3 regions of the Azospirillum sp. Sh1 genome follow, and region 2 is predicted to be linked to each of the others. Evidence: predicted binding sites of a transcription regulator. Region 2 holds the regulator's gene; each other region holds the start of a gene.
The links. Region 2 encodes LexA, which represses DNA repair genes until DNA is damaged. Its sites were predicted from a motif close to ATGTTCTANTTTGGTTC; they were not measured.
Positions count from the first base shown of each region.

Region 1: FZ029_RS12925 (septum formation initiator family protein) is a predicted target of LexA. The motif match lies at 3,782-3,798, and genes of this name have one in related genera.
Region 3: FZ029_RS09720 (PA0069 family radical SAM protein) is a predicted target of LexA. The motif match lies at 2,419-2,435, and genes of this name have one in related genera.

Region 1 covers NZ_VTTK01000010.1:129,586-134,888, forward strand. The annotation lists gene FZ029_RS12910 (pyruvate dehydrogenase complex dihydrolipoamide acetyltransferase) at 1-506, opposite strand, end outside; gene FZ029_RS12915 (pyruvate dehydrogenase complex E1 component subunit beta) at 523-1,944, opposite strand; gene pdhA (pyruvate dehydrogenase (acetyl-transferring) E1 component subunit alpha) at 2,062-3,081, opposite strand; gene FZ029_RS12925 (septum formation initiator family protein) at 3,276-3,647, opposite strand; gene FZ029_RS12930 (hypothetical protein) at 4,007-4,318, shown strand; gene modC (molybdenum ABC transporter ATP-binding protein) at 4,351-5,303, opposite strand, start outside.
Region 2 covers NZ_VTTK01000014.1:99,782-105,084, reverse strand. The annotation lists gene FZ029_RS16300 (GNAT family N-acetyltransferase) at 1-146, shown strand, start outside; gene moaC (cyclic pyranopterin monophosphate synthase MoaC) at 143-637, shown strand; gene glp (gephyrin-like molybdotransferase Glp) at 642-1,871, shown strand; gene lexA (transcriptional repressor LexA) at 2,072-2,797, shown strand; gene FZ029_RS16280 (ComEC/Rec2 family competence protein) at 2,919-5,072, opposite strand; gene gltX (glutamate--tRNA ligase) at 5,229-5,303, shown strand, end outside.
Region 3 covers NZ_VTTK01000007.1:131,609-136,911, reverse strand. The annotation lists gene FZ029_RS09730 (ATP-binding protein) at 1-838, shown strand, start outside; gene ahcY (adenosylhomocysteinase) at 936-2,234, opposite strand; gene FZ029_RS09720 (PA0069 family radical SAM protein) at 2,462-3,553, shown strand; gene FZ029_RS09715 (hypothetical protein) at 3,558-3,803, opposite strand; gene FZ029_RS09710 (MFS transporter) at 3,909-5,213, opposite strand; gene FZ029_RS09705 (hypothetical protein) at 5,266-5,303, opposite strand, start outside.

The sequences.
Region 1 (5,303 bases), on a different contig from region 2:
GCCTCCACGTCGGCCTTGACGATGCGGCCGTGCGGGCCGGTGCCCTTGACGGACTTCAGGTCGACGCCGGCCTGTTCGGCGATGCGGCGCGCCAGCGGGCTGGCGAACACGCGCTCACCGGGAGCGGCAGCCGCGGGAGCTGCGGCCGGAGCCGGAGCAGCTGCCACCGGAGCGGCCGTCGGCGCCGGGGCAGCGGCCGGAGCGGCGGCAGCAGGGGCCGGGGCGGGAGCGGAGCCGGCCGACGCCAGCGCGCTCTCATCCTCGCCCTCTTCCAGCAGGATGGCGATCGGGGTGTTCACCGCGACGCCCTGGCTGCCGGCCGGGATCAGGATCTTGCCGATGCGGCCTTCATCGACCGCTTCGACTTCCATGGTGGCCTTGTCGGTTTCGATCTCGGCGAGAACGTCGCCGGACTTCACCGTGTCGCCTTCCTTCTTCAGCCACTTGGCGAGGTTGCCCTCGGTCATCGTGGGCGAGAGGGCGGGCATCAGAATCTGAACGGTCATCCTATCAGCCCTCCTCTCAACGATAGCAGGCTTGCTTGGCGGCCTTGACGATGTCGGCGACCTGCGGCAGCGCCAGCTTTTCCAGGTTGGCGGCGTAGGGCATCGGCACGTCCAGGCCGGCCACGCGGGCCACCGGGGCGTCGAGATAGTCGAACGCCTGTTCCATCATCAGCGCGCACATTTCCGAACCGATGCCGGCAAAGGGCCAGCCCTCCTCGACGGAGACGAGACGGTTGGTCTTCTTGACGCTGTTGACGATGGTGGCGGTGTCCAGCGGACGGATCGTGCGCAGGTTGATGACCTCCGCGTCGATGCCTTCCTTCGCCAGTTCCTCGGCGGCGGCCAGCGCATGGCCGACCATGATCGAGAAGGCGGTGATCGTCACGTCCTTGCCCTGACGCTCGATCTTGGCCTTGCCGATCGGCAGGACGAACTCCTCGTCCTCCGGGACGTCGAAGCTCTGGCCGTAGAGAATCTCGTTCTCCAGGAAGACGACCGGGTTCGGATCGCGGATCGCAGCCTTCAGCAGGCCCTTGGCGTCGGCCGCCGACCACGGCGAGACCACCTTCAGGCCCGGGCAGTGGGCGTACCAGGAGGCATAGCACTGCGAATGCTGGGCGGCGACGCGAGCGGCGGCGCCGTTCGGGCCGCGGAAGACGATCGGGCTGCCCATCTGGCCGCCGGACATGTAGAGCGTCTTGGCGGCGGAGTTGATGATGTGGTCGATCGCCTGCATGGCGAAATTGAAGGTCATGAACTCGACGATCGGCTTCAGCCCCTTGAAGGAGGCGCCGACGCCCAGACCGGCGAAGCCGATCTCGGTGATGGGCGTGTCGATGACGCGACGCTCGCCGAACTCCTGCAGCAGGCCCTGGGTCACCTTGTAGGCGCCCTGGTACTGCGCGACCTCTTCGCCCATGACGAATACCTTCTCGTCACGGCGCATTTCCTCGGCCATCGCGTCGCGCAGGGCCTCGCGGACCGTCTTCTTCACCGTCTTGGCGAAGAACTTGTCCTCGTCCGAATCCGGAGCGGACACCGGGGCGGCCGGCACGGTTGCGGCCTGGGTGGGCGCCGGAGCCGGAGCCTGCACCGCCGACGGGGCGGCCTTGGTCTCTTCCGAGGCGGGGGCGGCGTTGGCCGGAGCGGCGGCGGCCGGGGCGTTGCCGCCCTTGGACAGCGCGCTCTCGTCCTCGCCCTCTTCCAGCAGGATGGCGATGGGGGTGTTCACCGCGACATTGTCGGTGCCTTCCGGCACCAGGATCTTGCCGACGCGGCCTTCATCGACCGCTTCGACTTCCATGGTGGCCTTGTCGGTCTCGATCTCGGCGAGAACGTCGCCGGACTTAACCGTGTCGCCTTCCTTCTTGACCCATTTCGCCAGCTTGCCCTCGGTCATGGTGGGCGACAGGGCCGGCATCAGCACTTCGATCGGCATTCCTCAACCTCCGGCGGCGCGGGGAACCGGCTGATTCTCCCCATATCGGGGGCAACCCGTCCCTCTGGCGCCGCTCCTGCTTATCGTTGACGTCAGGACCAGACGGTGGATCGACGGTCAGCTCTCGACCAGGATGTCGGTCCACAGCTCCGACGGATCGGGCTCGGGGCTCTGCTGCGCGAACTCGGCCGATTCGGTGACGATCGCCTTCACCGCGCGATCGATCTCCTTCAGCTTGTCCTCGTCGGTATGGCCGCCGGCCAGCAGCTTCGACTTCAGCTGGTCGATGGGATCGGACTCCGACCGCATCTTCTCGACCTCCTCCTTCGTCCGGTACTTGGCCGGATCGGACATGGAGTGGCCGCGGTAGCGGTAGGTCTTCATCTCGAGGATGACCGGGCCGTTGCCTTCGCGGATGTAGTTCACCCACTGGTCGGCAGCGGCCTTCACCTCGAGCACGTCCATCCCGTTGACCTGATAGCCGGGGATGCCGTACGCGGCGCCGCGCTGATGCAGTTCGCCGGCCGAGGCGCGCTCCTGCGAGGTGCCCATGGCGTACTTGTTGTTCTCGATGACGAACAGCACCGGCAGCTTCCAGAGCGCCGCCATGTTGAAGCTCTCGTACACCTGGCCCTGGTTGATCGCGCCGTCGCCGCAATAGACCGCGGACACGCCGCCGTCGTTGAGGTACTTGTGCGCGAAGGCCAGACCGGTGCCGAGCGGAACCTGGCCGCCGACGATGCCGTGGCCGCCGTAGAAGTTCTTCTCGCGGCTGAACATGTGCATCGAGCCGCCCTTGCCCTTGGAGTAGCCCCCAATGCGGCCGGTCAGCTCGGCCATCACGCCCTTGGCTTCCATGCCGCAGGCCAGCATGTGGCCGTGGTCACGGTAACTGGTGATGACGTCATCGCCCTCTTTCAGGGCGGCCTGCACGCCGACCACGACGGCTTCCTGGCCGATGTAGAGATGGCAGAAGCCGCCGATCAGGCCCATGCCGTACAGCTGGCCCGCCTTCTCTTCGAAGCGGCGGATCAGCAGCATTTCGCGATAGTAATGAAGAAGCTCTTCGGACGAGACGGCTTGAGCGGGCGCGGTGTCGGTCTGCGCCTTGGTGGAACGGCGTCGGGACGCGGCCATGATTCCTCCCCAGGGTTCAAGCGGCAAAGGTCTTTTTCAACACCCCTTGCCGCCGCGCGTTGCGGGCGTGCGAGAGCCCGCACCGGAAGCGAATATGGCGCGCACACTACACGAGCTTCTGGGTCTGCGCAAACGTCTGTTTTTGCAGCGCTATTTTAGATTAACCGCGATTCGGTTAATCGGCTGATATCCCCTTACTTCTGCGTGGAGGCACCCTCGGGATCAGCCAGCTTGGGCAGCTTGACGATGACGTCGCGCGGGTTGGCGAAATTCAGCATCAGCCGCGCCCGCTCCTCCAGCATGTCGCGGTCGAGACCGTCGCCACGCAGCAGCTGGGCGCGCCGTTCCATATCCTCCCGCTCGGTGCGGAGCTGGTTGAGGACCCCTTCGGCCTGGGCGATTTCCCCCTGGATCTGCTTCATCGCCACCAGTCCGCGATCGCCATGGATCGCGTAGTAGGCGAAATAAGCCACCACGCAGGCGCACAGCGCCGGCATGATTGCTTGGCGGATCGCGCTTTTGGCGGCGCGGGCGAGCGTATCGGTGAGGTCGGCGATCATCGTCATGGTGGCACGATGGAATCACAGCGCCTTTCCACCGGTCAAACGAAAAAGATGGAACAGCCAAGTCGCAAAAGCTTCGTGATCTTTGCGCAACCCAGTAATGGGTATTCGTCGCGGCCAAGCCACAAGTCGAAAGGATGTTCCGGTAAAGTTCTCGTCGGTAATCGGACATCCGACCGGGCGACGCACCCGCTCATCGGTACAGCCAGCCACCCGGCATAGAGCGAAGGTGCATGGAATGAAACCGGCGGTGGCGTGTTTGGACCCACACGGCGCCGCCTGGCCAAAGCCGCGAGTCCCTTGCGGGTTCGCACAGGCGATTCCGCCAATGGCGCCGCCCACTGGCTGAGGAGCGATACCCCATGCGCAGCAAGTTCCTGATCGTGGCCCTGCCCGCCCTGCTTCTGGGTCTGGCGGCTTGCGACGACCAAAACGCCCAGAACTCCAATGCGGCGAACCAGACCAGCCCGACCACCAGCAGCGGGTCGAGCAGCGGGTCCACCACCGTTCCGCCGCCCTCGACCGGCGTTCCGGTGCAAGGCGGCACCTCCGGCAATTCGATGAACGAGACCAGCGGGGCCACCCGCACCGTGCCGGGCGGCTCGACCGCCGGTGGTTCGGCCGGCGGCGGCGCCAGCACCGGCGGCTCCCCCGCCCCGTCGGGCACCCAGTAAGGACGAAAGCCGATAAGGCGGGTGGTGGACGGTCACACGTCCACCACCCGCCTCCGCCGGTCCGATGCCTCGCCGCTGCTGTCCGGCTCGAAAGCGATGCCCTTGACCAGCGCCACCACCGGGCGGCCGGGCGCCAGTTCCAGTTCGCGCACGGCCGCCCGCGTGATGCGTGCGATCAGGAACGCCCCGCCAACGGCCAGCCGCACATCGGCCGACGACGGCCCGGCCTCCGCCACTTCCGTGACCGTCGCCGCAAGCGCGTTGCGCAGGCTGACGCCGCTCGGCGGCTGCAAAGCGATGATGACGTCGCGGGCGTGGATGTGCAGCCGCACCGCCGCGCCTGGCGGGCGGTCGATCTGCGGCACCGTCAGCCGCCCGCCGTCGAAAGCCAACACGGACAGCCCGTCCTCCGGAACGTGACGCTCGACCGTCAGGTCCAGCACCGCGCCGGCATCCTGCGCGCCGGTCACCGCCGACAAATCCAGCCGGCCCATCACCGTGCCGACCGGCCCGGCCGCGCGCACCCTGCCCTCCGCGATCAGCACCATCGTGGTGGCGAGCCGCACCACCTCGTCCAGCGCGTGGCTGACCAGGACGATGGGAATGTTCATCTCGTCGCGCAGCCGCTCGATATACGGCATGATCTCCGCCTTGCGCGCGGTGTCGAGCGATGCCATCGGCTCGTCCATCAGCAGCAGGCGCGGCTGTGCCAACAGGGCGCGGCCGAAGGCGACCCGCTGTTTCTCGCCGCCGGACAGGCCGCGCGGCCGGCGGTCCAGCAGATGGCCAAGCCCCAGCAGGTCCACCACCGGTTCGAAAGCGATCCGCCGCTCCCCGGCGGGCACGCGGCGCAGCCCGTATTCCAGGTTGCTGCGCACGGTCATGTGCGGGAACAGCCGCGACTCCTGGAAGACATAGCCGATGCGCCGCTTCTCCACCGGCACGTCGATGCGCCGGGCGCTGTCGAAGAACACAGTGTCGCCGA
Region 2 (5,303 bases):
TGCTGCTCGAATCGGGCATCCACCAGCACGAGGCGCTGGCGCTCTACCGCAAGGCCGGATTCACCGACCGCGGCCCTTACGCCTGCTATGCGGACAACGGCGTCAGCGTCTTCATGGAAAAGCCCTTGCTGGAGACCGTCCGATGACCGGCTTCACCCACTTCGACGCCGAAGGCAAGGCGGTGATGGTCGACGTCTCCGACAAGGCGGAGACCGAACGCACCGCCACCGCCGCAGCCAGTGTGCTGATGCTGCCGGAAACCCTGGCGCTCATCATGCAGGGCGGGGTGAAGAAGGGCGACGTTCTGTCGGTCGCCCGGCTGGCCGGCATCATGGGGGCCAAGCGCACGCCGGACCTGATCCCGCTGTGCCACCCGCTGATGCTGACCTCGGTCAAGGTCGACCTGTCCTGCGACCCCGCGCGCAATGCCGTGGACGTGACCGCGACCTGCAAGCTTAAGGGCCAGACCGGCGTGGAGATGGAGGCGCTGACCGCGGTCACCGTCGCCGCCCTGACCGTCTACGACATGTGCAAGGCGGTGGACCGCGGCATGACCATCACCGACGTCCGCCTTCTGCACAAAGCCGGCGGCAAGAGCGGCGAATGGGGTGCCGCCGCCCCGAACGCTGGAGCATGAGCCGATGATCTCCGTCGCCGAGGCGCGCGCCCGCATCCTGTCGGCCTTCGCCCCTCTGCCGGCGGAGACCGTTGCCCTGCCCGACGCGCTCGGCCGCGTGCTGGCCGAACCGGTGGTCGCGCGGCTGACCCAGCCGCCCTTCCATGCCGCCGCGATGGATGGCTGGGCCGTGCGCGCCGCCGACATCGCCGCCGCGACCGCCGAGGCTCCCATCCCGCTGCGCCGCATCGGCGAATCCGCCGCCGGCCATGCCTACACCGGCAGCGTCGGCCCGGGCGAGGCGGTGCGCATCTTCACCGGCGCGCCCCTTCCCGACGGTGCCGACGCCGTGGTGATGCAGGAGGATTGCAGCGCCGACGACACCATCGTCCGCATCGGCCGCGCCGTGGTTGCCGGCCGCTTCGTCCGCGAAGCCGGCTTCGATTTCATCCTGGGCCAGGAACTTCTGCCGAAGGGCCGGCGCCTGACCGCCCGCGACATCGCGCTGGCCGCCGGCGGCAACGTGCCCTGGTTGTCGGTCCACCGCCGGCCGCGCATCGCCATTCTCGCCACCGGCGACGAGATCGCCCTGCCCGGCGATCCGCTGGGTCCGAGCCAGATCGTCAGCACCAACGCGCTCGGCCTTTGCGCCCTGGTGACCGCCCAAGGCGGCCTCGCCCACAATCTGGGGGTCGCCAAGGATACCCCGGAGAGCGTGGCGGCGCTGGCGAAGGGGGCCGCCGGCTGCGACCTGCTGGTCACCACCGGCGGGGCCGCCCATGGCGATTACGACCTCGTGCGCGACGTGCTGGCCGAACGCGGCGTGGCCCTGGAGGTGCAGACTGTGGCAATGCGACCGGGCAAGGCGCTGATGTTCGGCCGCGCCGGGTCGGTGCCTCTGCTGGGCCTGCCCGGCAACCCGGTGTCCACCGGTGTCACCGCCGTCCTGTTCCTGCGCCCGATCCTGCGCCTGTTGCAGGGGCTGCCGCCCGAGGACGACCGCTTGCCGCTGCGCGCCCGCCTGACCACCGCGCTGAAGGCCAACGACCGGCGCGAAGAGTATCTGCGCGCGACGCTCGCCACCAGCCCGGACGGCGCCCTGACCGTCACCCCCTTCGCCCGGCAGGACAGCGCCATCACCACCCTCTACGCCCAGGCCGATTGCCTGATCCCCCGCCCGCCCAACGCCGACCCGGAACCGGCCGGCGCCATGGTGACGGTGCTTCCCCTGACCGATGGAGCGCTCAGCATCTAGACTTGGCGACAGGCCCCCGAACGGCGGATTGAACAGTTGAACAACACCGCGAAGACTGTTTCACGGCGTTCCAAATGTTCCGTTCAAGTTCTAAAAGAAGCCGACGGGGGGCTTGACGCGCGGCAGGAACCAAACTAGAACATGGAGGCAACGTTTGGTTTTTGTTCCATCTTCAGTCTGGCGACGGCCGGGAGGCATCCATGCTCACGCGCAAGCAGCACGAATTGCTGCTGTTCATCCACGAACGGCTCGGCCAGGGCGGTGTCTCGCCGTCGTTCGACGAGATGAAGGACGCCCTGGGGCTGAAGTCCAAGTCGGGCATCCACCGCCTCATCACCGGGCTTGAAGAGCGCGGCTTCATCCGCCGCCTGCCCCACCGCGCCCGCGCGCTGGAGGTTCTCCGCCTGCCGGAAGGCCTGGACGCCGCCCGCAGCCGCAGCGCCGCGCCCAAGCCGAAGTTCCAGCCCAACGTCATCAAGGGCGATTTCGCCTTCGCCAGCCGCGACACCACGCCTCCCGCCGCGACGCCCGCCGCCGCCAACGAGACCGTTCAGCTTCCGCTCTACGGCCGCATCGCCGCCGGCACGCCGATCGAAGCTCTGCGCGACAACAGCGCCTTCGTCGACATCCCCGCCTCGATGCTGACCGCCGGCGACCATTATGCGCTGGAGGTTTCCGGCGACTCGATGATCGAGGCCGGCATCCTCGACCATGACACCATCATCATCCAGCGTTGCGACGCGGCGGAGAACGGCACCATCGTCGTCGCCCTGGTCGATGAAGGCGAGGTGACGTTGAAGCGCCTGCGCCGCAAGGGCAATACGGTTGCCCTGGAACCCGCCAACGCCGCCTACGAAACCCGCATCTTCGGCGCCGACCGCGTCCGCGTGCAGGGCAAGCTGGTCGGTCTGGTCCGCAAGTACTGAGGCCCTGTTGCCCCCTCCCCAACCCTCCCCCACCTTTGGTGGGAGAGGGAGTGAGCGGCAGAGCAGCGGAGTTCCCTCTCCCGCGAAGCGGGGGAGGGATAGGGAGGGGCAACAGCATCTCTCACCTCCCCCCGGTCCAAGGCCGGTCTCCCCTAAGCCCCCGCACGGTCTCCACCTTTATCCCTTCGGCCGTCACCGTCAGCGTATGCGCCCCTTCATGCCGCAGCGCCCATCGGTCGACGACCACGCCAGCCCGGCATCCCCGGGCCACCGCCGCCGTCACCACCGCATCCGCCGCTCCACAATCCTCGTCCAGCGAGTCCGGCAGCCGTGGCAACGCCAGCGTCTTCCCCCGTAGCCGGTACAGACACCCGAGAGCATCGCAACTCAGCGACCGCTCACCCTCGCTCCATCGCCCCGCCGCCGGCCAGGGATCCGCTGCCGTCCGCTCCCCGTCGCGTTCCCTCCAGGTCTCGGTCACCCGCCCGCCTCCCTTGCCCGAGGCACTGAGCCGCCCGTCCGGCAGCCTCACCGCCACCACCGTCCCGTCCCCCGCCACCAGCACATCCGGCCGTTCCACCAGCATCGGCGAGGCCAACCCCGCCAGGATCGGCAGCATCCCCAACCAGCGCCACCGCCGCCTCCATACACACAGCCACAGTCCGCCCGCCACCAGCGCCGCGAATCCCTCCGCCGGCATCGCCGGCACCGTCAGCGAGGCCCAGGGCAACCGGCCGAAGAACGCCGCGGTCCAGATCACCGCCCGATCGCCCCAGTTCATGGCGATCAACGCCGGCGCCTCCAGCCCGAAGGGCAGCAGCGCATAGGCGATCAGGCTCCACGGCATGACCCAGAAGGATGTGATGGGAATCGCGATCAGATTCGACAGCACGCCATAGAAGGCGATCTGCTGAAAGTGGAAGAGCGAGAAGGGCAAGGTCGCCAGCGTCGCCACCACGCTGGTCAGCAGGATCCCGCCGACATAGAACAGCCCGCGCCCAAGCCACCCCGCGTCGCGCCGCCACTCCGCCAGCCTGACACTGCCGCGCTCGAACGCCGCGATCAGCGCCACCACCGCCGCGAACGACATCTGGAAGCTCGGCCCCAGCATTCCCTCCGGGTCCATGGCGATGGTGACCAGACCGGCGAAGGCGACCAGCCGCATGCTCAGCGGATGGCGATCCAGCATGATCGCGCCCATCACCATGCCGGTCATCAGCACCGACCGCACCGTCGGCAACGGCGCCCCGACCAGCAACGTATAGGCCAGCGCCGACACGATCCCGAACAGCGCCGCGATCTTCTTGATCGGCCATCGCAGCGCGATATAGGGGACCGACGCCAGCAGCGCCCGCACCACATAGAACAGGATGCCCGCCGCGATGCCGACATGCAGGCCGGAAATCGACAGAAGATGCGCCAGCCCGCTGTTGCGGAAATCGTCCAGCGTCGCCTCCGGAATGCCGAACTCCTCGCCATTCAGCAGTGCGGTGGTGACGCTCGCCTCCACCGGGTCGCCGATCGCCGCCGCGACACGCTCCGCAATGGCTCCCCGCGCCCGTTCGAAGGCGATGGCGACAGTGTTCCAGCCCGTCACCGGCGGTGCCTCCACCTGCTCTACCGCCCCCGTGGCGAAGCCGGTTCCACCCAGCCCCATGAACCAGGCCCGTCGCTGGAAGTCGAAGGCTCCGGGTTCGGCCGGCGCCTGCGGCGGCAACAGCGTCGCCCGCAGCCGAACCACCGATCCCGGGACGGGCGCGGGATTGCGGTCGGACAGGCGGATTCTCAAGGCGGCCGGCGTCTGCTCCAGTGCCAGTCTGCTGACCGTCGCCTCGCGCAATGTGATCCGCACGGCACCCGGCCGCCGCTCCACCGCCATCACCCGGCCGGTGACGGTGGCGCCAGCGATGCTTCGGGCCAGGACCGGCGCCGCCATGCGGACCGTATGCGCCTGCGCCACCAGAAATCCGGCCGCCACCATCAGCAGAGCCATCGCCACTCCGGCCAATGCGAACCAGCGCCGCACCGCCAACAGCAGAACAACCGCCCCACCGACACCCGCGAGCCCGCCCCACCAGACCGGCTCCTGCCGCAAGCCGAAATACAGCGACACCCCCGCCCCGAAAGCGACAGGCAGCCACAGAACCCAACGCTCCCCCTCGGCCCCTGCCAATGCCGCGAGTCGCCCGCCCGCGCGCACCAACAGGCGCCGCCACCGTCCGCCGAGCGCCGGTGGGCCGTCCGCCGTCTCATCCGGCCAGCCGGCGGCAGTCACCGGCAGCGGCTTCCCGGCCCAGCGATGCCGCCCGCGGGCCCTTCAGCGACCGTCCATGCATGCATCGCATTGCCTCCAAGCCGGGTGGCTGTGTTAAACCACGATGTCGAACCACCGGCGCATCATACCAGCGCCGAACCGGAAATTGAGAGACCGATGACCGTCGTCACCCGCTTCGCTCCGTCGCCGACCGGCTTTCTGCACATCGGCGGTGGCCGCACCGCCCTGTTC
Region 3 (5,303 bases), on a different contig from region 2:
CGTCGCGGTGATCCTGCTGGTGTCGCTGCTGGCCGCCCGCCGGGTGACCGCGCCGCTCGCCGGCTTCGCCGCCGCCGCCGAACGGCTCAGCGTCGACGGTCAGGCCGATCCGCTGACCGAGGAAGGCCCGCGGGAGCTGCGCGCCGCCACCCGCGCCTTCAACCGGATGCAGGCGCGGCTCGCCCGTTTCGTCGCCGACCGCACCCAGATGCTGGCGGCGATCAGCCACGACCTGCGCACACCGATCACCCGCCTGCGCCTGCGCGCCGAGCTGGTCGACGATCCGGAGATGCAGCGGCGGATGCTGGCCGACCTGGACGAGATGGAGGCGATGATCTCCGCCACGCTCGCCTTCGCCCGCGACGACGCCCAGCGCGAGCCGCGCGGCCGCTTCGACCTCGCCGACCTGCTGCAGAGCCTGTGCGACGACCGCGTCGATGCCGGCCACCGCGCCCTCTACGACGGCCCTGCCCATGTGGTCGCCGAAGGCCGTCCGGTGGCGCTGCGCCGGGCGCTGGCCAACCTGATGGACAACGCCATCAAGTATGGCGGCGGCTTCACCGTCCGGCTGGAGACCGGCGCCGACGGCACCAACGCCGCCAACGCTCCCAATGCCCTGATCCACATCGACGACGACGGCCCCGGCATCCCGGAGGCGGAGTTCGAGAAGGTCTTCGCCCCCTTCTATCGCCTGGAGCGCTCCCGCTCCCGCGATACCGGCGGTGTCGGCCTGGGCCTGTCCACCGCCCGCAGCATCATCCGCGGCCACGGCGGCGACGTGACCCTGACGAACCGCGGCGAGGGCGGGTTGCGTGCGACGGTGACGCTGCCGCTCTGACCTCCCTCTGCCGCCATCGGCAGAGGACAATTCCGGTGCCGCAAAGTAAAAGGGCCGCCCCGACGGGACGGCCCTTCTTTTTCAACCCATCAGCCGCTTAGTAGCGGTAGTGGTCCGGCTTGTACGGGCCGGCGGCGTTGACGCCGATGTATTCGGCCTGCTTGTCGCTGAGGACGGTCAGCTTGGCGCCGATCTTGTCCAGATGCAGGCGGGCCACCTTCTCGTCCAGGTGCTTGGGCAGGACGTAGACCTTGTTCTCGTAGTTGGCGGCGTTGGTCCACAGCTCGATCTGGGCCAGCACCTGGTTGGTGAAGCTGGCGCTCATCACGAAGCTGGGGTGGCCGGTGGCGCAGCCCAGATTGACCAGACGGCCCTGGGCCAGGACGATCAGGCGCTTGCCGTCGGGGAAGACGACCTCGTCGACCTGCGGCTTGACCTCTTCCCACTTGTAGTTGCGGAGAGCCTCGATCTGGATCTCGCTGTCGAAGTGGCCGATGTTGCAGACGATGGCGCGGTCCTTCATGGCCCGCATGTGGTCGAGCGTGATGACGTCGACGTTGCCCGTCGCGGTCACGAAGATGTCGCCCTGCGGAGCGGCATCGTCCATCGTCACGACCTGATAGCCTTCCATGGCGGCCTGCAGCGCGTTGATCGGGTCGATCTCCGTCACCAGGACGCGGGCGCCCTGCGAGCGCAAGCTGGCGGCCGAGCCCTTGCCCACGTCGCCATAGCCGGCGACCACGGCGACCTTGCCGGCGACCATGACGTCGGTGGCGCGCTTGATGCCGTCGACCAGCGACTCGCGGCAGCCGTAGAGGTTGTCGAACTTCGACTTGGTGACGCTGTCGTTCACGTTGATGGCCGGAACCTTCAGCGTGCCCTTCTTCATCATCTCATAGAGACGATGGACGCCGGTGGTGGTCTCTTCCGACAGGCCGCGAACGTCCTTCAGCATCTCCGGATACTTGTCGTGCATGATCTGGGTGACGTCGCCGCCATCGTCCAGGATCATGTTCGGGGTCCAGCCATCCGGGCCGCGCAGCGTCTGCTCGATGCACCACCAGAACTCCTCCTCCGTCTCGCCCTTCCAGGCGAAGACCGGGATGCCGGCGGCGGCGATGGCGGCGGCGGCCTGGTCCTGGGTCGAGAAGATGTTGCAGGAGGACCAGCGCACGGTGGCGCCGAGCGCGGTCAGCGTCTCGATCAGCACGGCGGTCTGGATGGTCATGTGCAGGCAGCCGACGATGCGGGCACCGGCCAGCGGCTTGGAGTCGCCGAATTCCGAACGCAGGGCCATCAGGCCCGGCATCTCGGTCTCGGCGATGGTGATCTCCTTGCGGCCCCAGTTCGCGAGGCTGATGTCCTTGACCTTGTAGTCCGTGAATTCGGCGGCCATGAGGGATGACTCCTGGTGGGCGGTGATGGTTCGGGCAGTGATGATCCGGGCCGGCCGGATCGAATCCCCGGCCTTGCCGCTGTAATTTGCCTAGGGTGTATCAGCGGCATCGGAACCATGCAAGCATAAAGATATCTTTATGTTTGTTGGGTAGGGTGATCGAACACCGGGCCGCATCCCCCTGTTGTTCGCTTTACGTTCCACTCCGCCACGGCTAAGCTGCGGGCATGGACGAGATACGGCGATCCCCGATCAAGGGCCGCGGGGCGGTCAGCAACGCCACCGGGCGGTTCGAGCGCGAGACCCGCGTCCTGACCGACGATGGCTGGACCGGCTATGCGGAGGGCGGGAACGAGGCGCTGTCCGATCCCGTCCGCACCACCGTCGCCCCGGCGTCGGCCAGGTCGATCATCACCAGCAACCAGTCGCCCGACATCCCCTTCGACCGGTCGGTGAACCCGTACCAGGGGTGCGAGCACGCCTGCATCTACTGCTTCGCCCGGCCGACCCATGCCTATCTGGGGTTGTCGCCCGGACTGGATTTCGAGACGAAGCTGTTCGCCAAGCGCAACGCGGCGGAACTGCTGGCGAAGGAGCTGCGGGCGAAATCCTATGACTGCCAGCCGCTGGCGCTGGGGGCCAACACCGATCCCTACCAGCCGGTCGAGCGGACGGAGGGCATCACCCGGCGGGTGCTGGAGGTCTGCCGCGACTTCCACCAGCCGGTCAGCATCATCACCAAATCGGCGCTGGTGCTGCGCGACCTCGACATCCTGGCGCCGATGGCCGCACAAGGGTTGGCGTCGGTGGCGATCTCCGTCACCACACTGGACCGCGACCTCGCCCGCGTGATGGAACCGCGGGCCAGCACGCCGCCGCGCCGGCTGGAGGCGATCCGCAGCTTGACGCAAGCCGGCGTGCCGGTGGCGGTGCTCGCCAGCCCGATGATCCCCGCCCTGAACGACCATGAACTGGAGGCGATCCTGGAGGCGGCGGCCGGTGCCGGGGCGACCGCCGCCAACTATATCCTGCTGCGCCTGCCGCTGGAGATCGCCGGGCTGTTCGAGGAATGGCTGCGCGTCCACGTCCCCAACCGCGCCGACCGCGTGCTGAGCCTGATGCGGCAGAGCCGCGACGGCGCGCTCTACCGCTCCGGATTCGGAACGCGGATGAAGGGCACCGGCCCTTACGCCGAGTTGCTGCGCCATCGCTTCAAGCTGGCCTGCCGCAAGCATGGGCTGGGCGGCCGGAGCTGGCAGCTCGACTGCAGCCGCTTCCGGGTGCCGCCGGCCGTGGGGGACCAGTTGTCGCTGCTGTGAACCGTCAGGAGCGGCGGAACATCCTGTCCCAGGGCGCCAGCGGGTCGGCGTCCTTCGGCGTGGCGGTGGCGGCGGAGTTGGACAGGGCCGACAGGGGAAGGCGGCCGGTCGCCAGCATCGCCATCACCAGCGCGGGATGGGCAGGACCCGCCGCGGCGGTGTCGTGGCCGGCCTGATCGGCCTCGGCCGAATCGTCGTTCAGCGCTTCGTTGATGCGGGCGAAGGCTTCGATGTCTTTGATGTGCAGCATGGTCCGTGCCCCTCGGCTTCGACATTTGTGCGTCGCAGCAAAAACGAAGGTAACAGCTCTGCCCTCGAATGGTCTCACGTGCGGCGCTTTGACGCGGCCCTTTTTCTAACGGGCCGGTTCGCGAACGGCCAGCATAAGCCCGAAGCCGATGACGAAGAAAGCCAGAACCGTCGCCATGCCGGCGCGCTGGCTGTCGAAAGCCTGGGTCGCCAGCCCGAACAGCAGCGGCCCGAAGAAGCCGACGAAGCGGCCGGTCAGGCCGTAGAGCCCGAACATCTCGCCCGCCATGCCGGGCGGCGCCAGCCGCGCCATCATCGACCGCCCGGCCGCCTGCGCCGGTCCGAAGAACAGCCCGAGTCCCAGCGCGAAGATCCAGAACCACAGCCGCTCGGTCGCCAGCAGCAGCGGCAGGCCGCACAGCGCCATGCCCGCCAGCGCGATCAGGATCACCGGCTTGGCCCCCGCCCGGTCGTCCATCCAGGCGAAGCCGATGGCTCCCGCCCCCGCCACCACGTTGAGCGCGATGGCGAAGACCAGGATCTCCTCGAAGCTCATGCCGAAGGTGCCGGCGGCGAAGATGCCGCCGAAGGCGGTGATGGTGTTGATGCCGTCGCGGTAGAAGGCGCTGGCGACCAGAAAGCGCGCCACCTCGCGGTAACGCCGGACCTGACGCAGCGTGGCGGCCAGCGTCGCCACCCCCTCGCGCGCCGCCCGGATCAGGCCGTGGCCGGTGGACGGCTCGTCGGGCACCCAGAGGAAATAGGGCAGCGCGAACAGCCCGTACCAGGCGGCGGCCAGCAGGACGGTGGCGCGGACATTGGCCTGCGGTCCCCAGTCGGCCCACTCCATCCCGAACAGGCCGAACAGCGGGGCCGGTGCCTTGACGAAGCCGACCAGGGCCAGGACCAGGCAGGCCAGCCCGCCGAAATAGCCGATGCCCCAGCCCCAGCCCGACACGCGGCCGAGCAGCCGCGCCGGCACCAGCCCCGGCAGGGTGGCGTTGTAGAAGACGTTGGCCAGCTCGAACGCCACGGTGGCGACCACCACGCAGGCGAGCGCGAAGGCGGCGTCGGCCGGATCGGGACGCACCCACCAGAGGGCGGCGGTGAACAGGACGGTGACCAGCGTGAACAGCGCCATCCACGGCTTGCGCCGCCCGGCACGGTCGGCGATGGCGCCCAGCACCGGGCTGAGCAGCGCGATGGCCACGCCGGCCACCGTCATGGCGGCACTCCACCGCGCCGTGCCCTCCACCGGATCGCCGACGACGCCGCGGGCGAAATAGACCGCGAAGACGAAGGTGGTGATGATGGTGTTGTAGGCCGAATTCGCCCAGTCGTAGAGACACCAGGAGGCGATGGCGCGGCGGGAGAGGGCGTGAACGGGAGAAGGCTGACGGTCGTCAGTCATCGATGGGCGCACGGCTTGGACACTCCCGGATACCGACGCCCAGACCGCGCCGTCAGACGTTCTTGCACAAGCCTCCCCGTTCGACAAAGA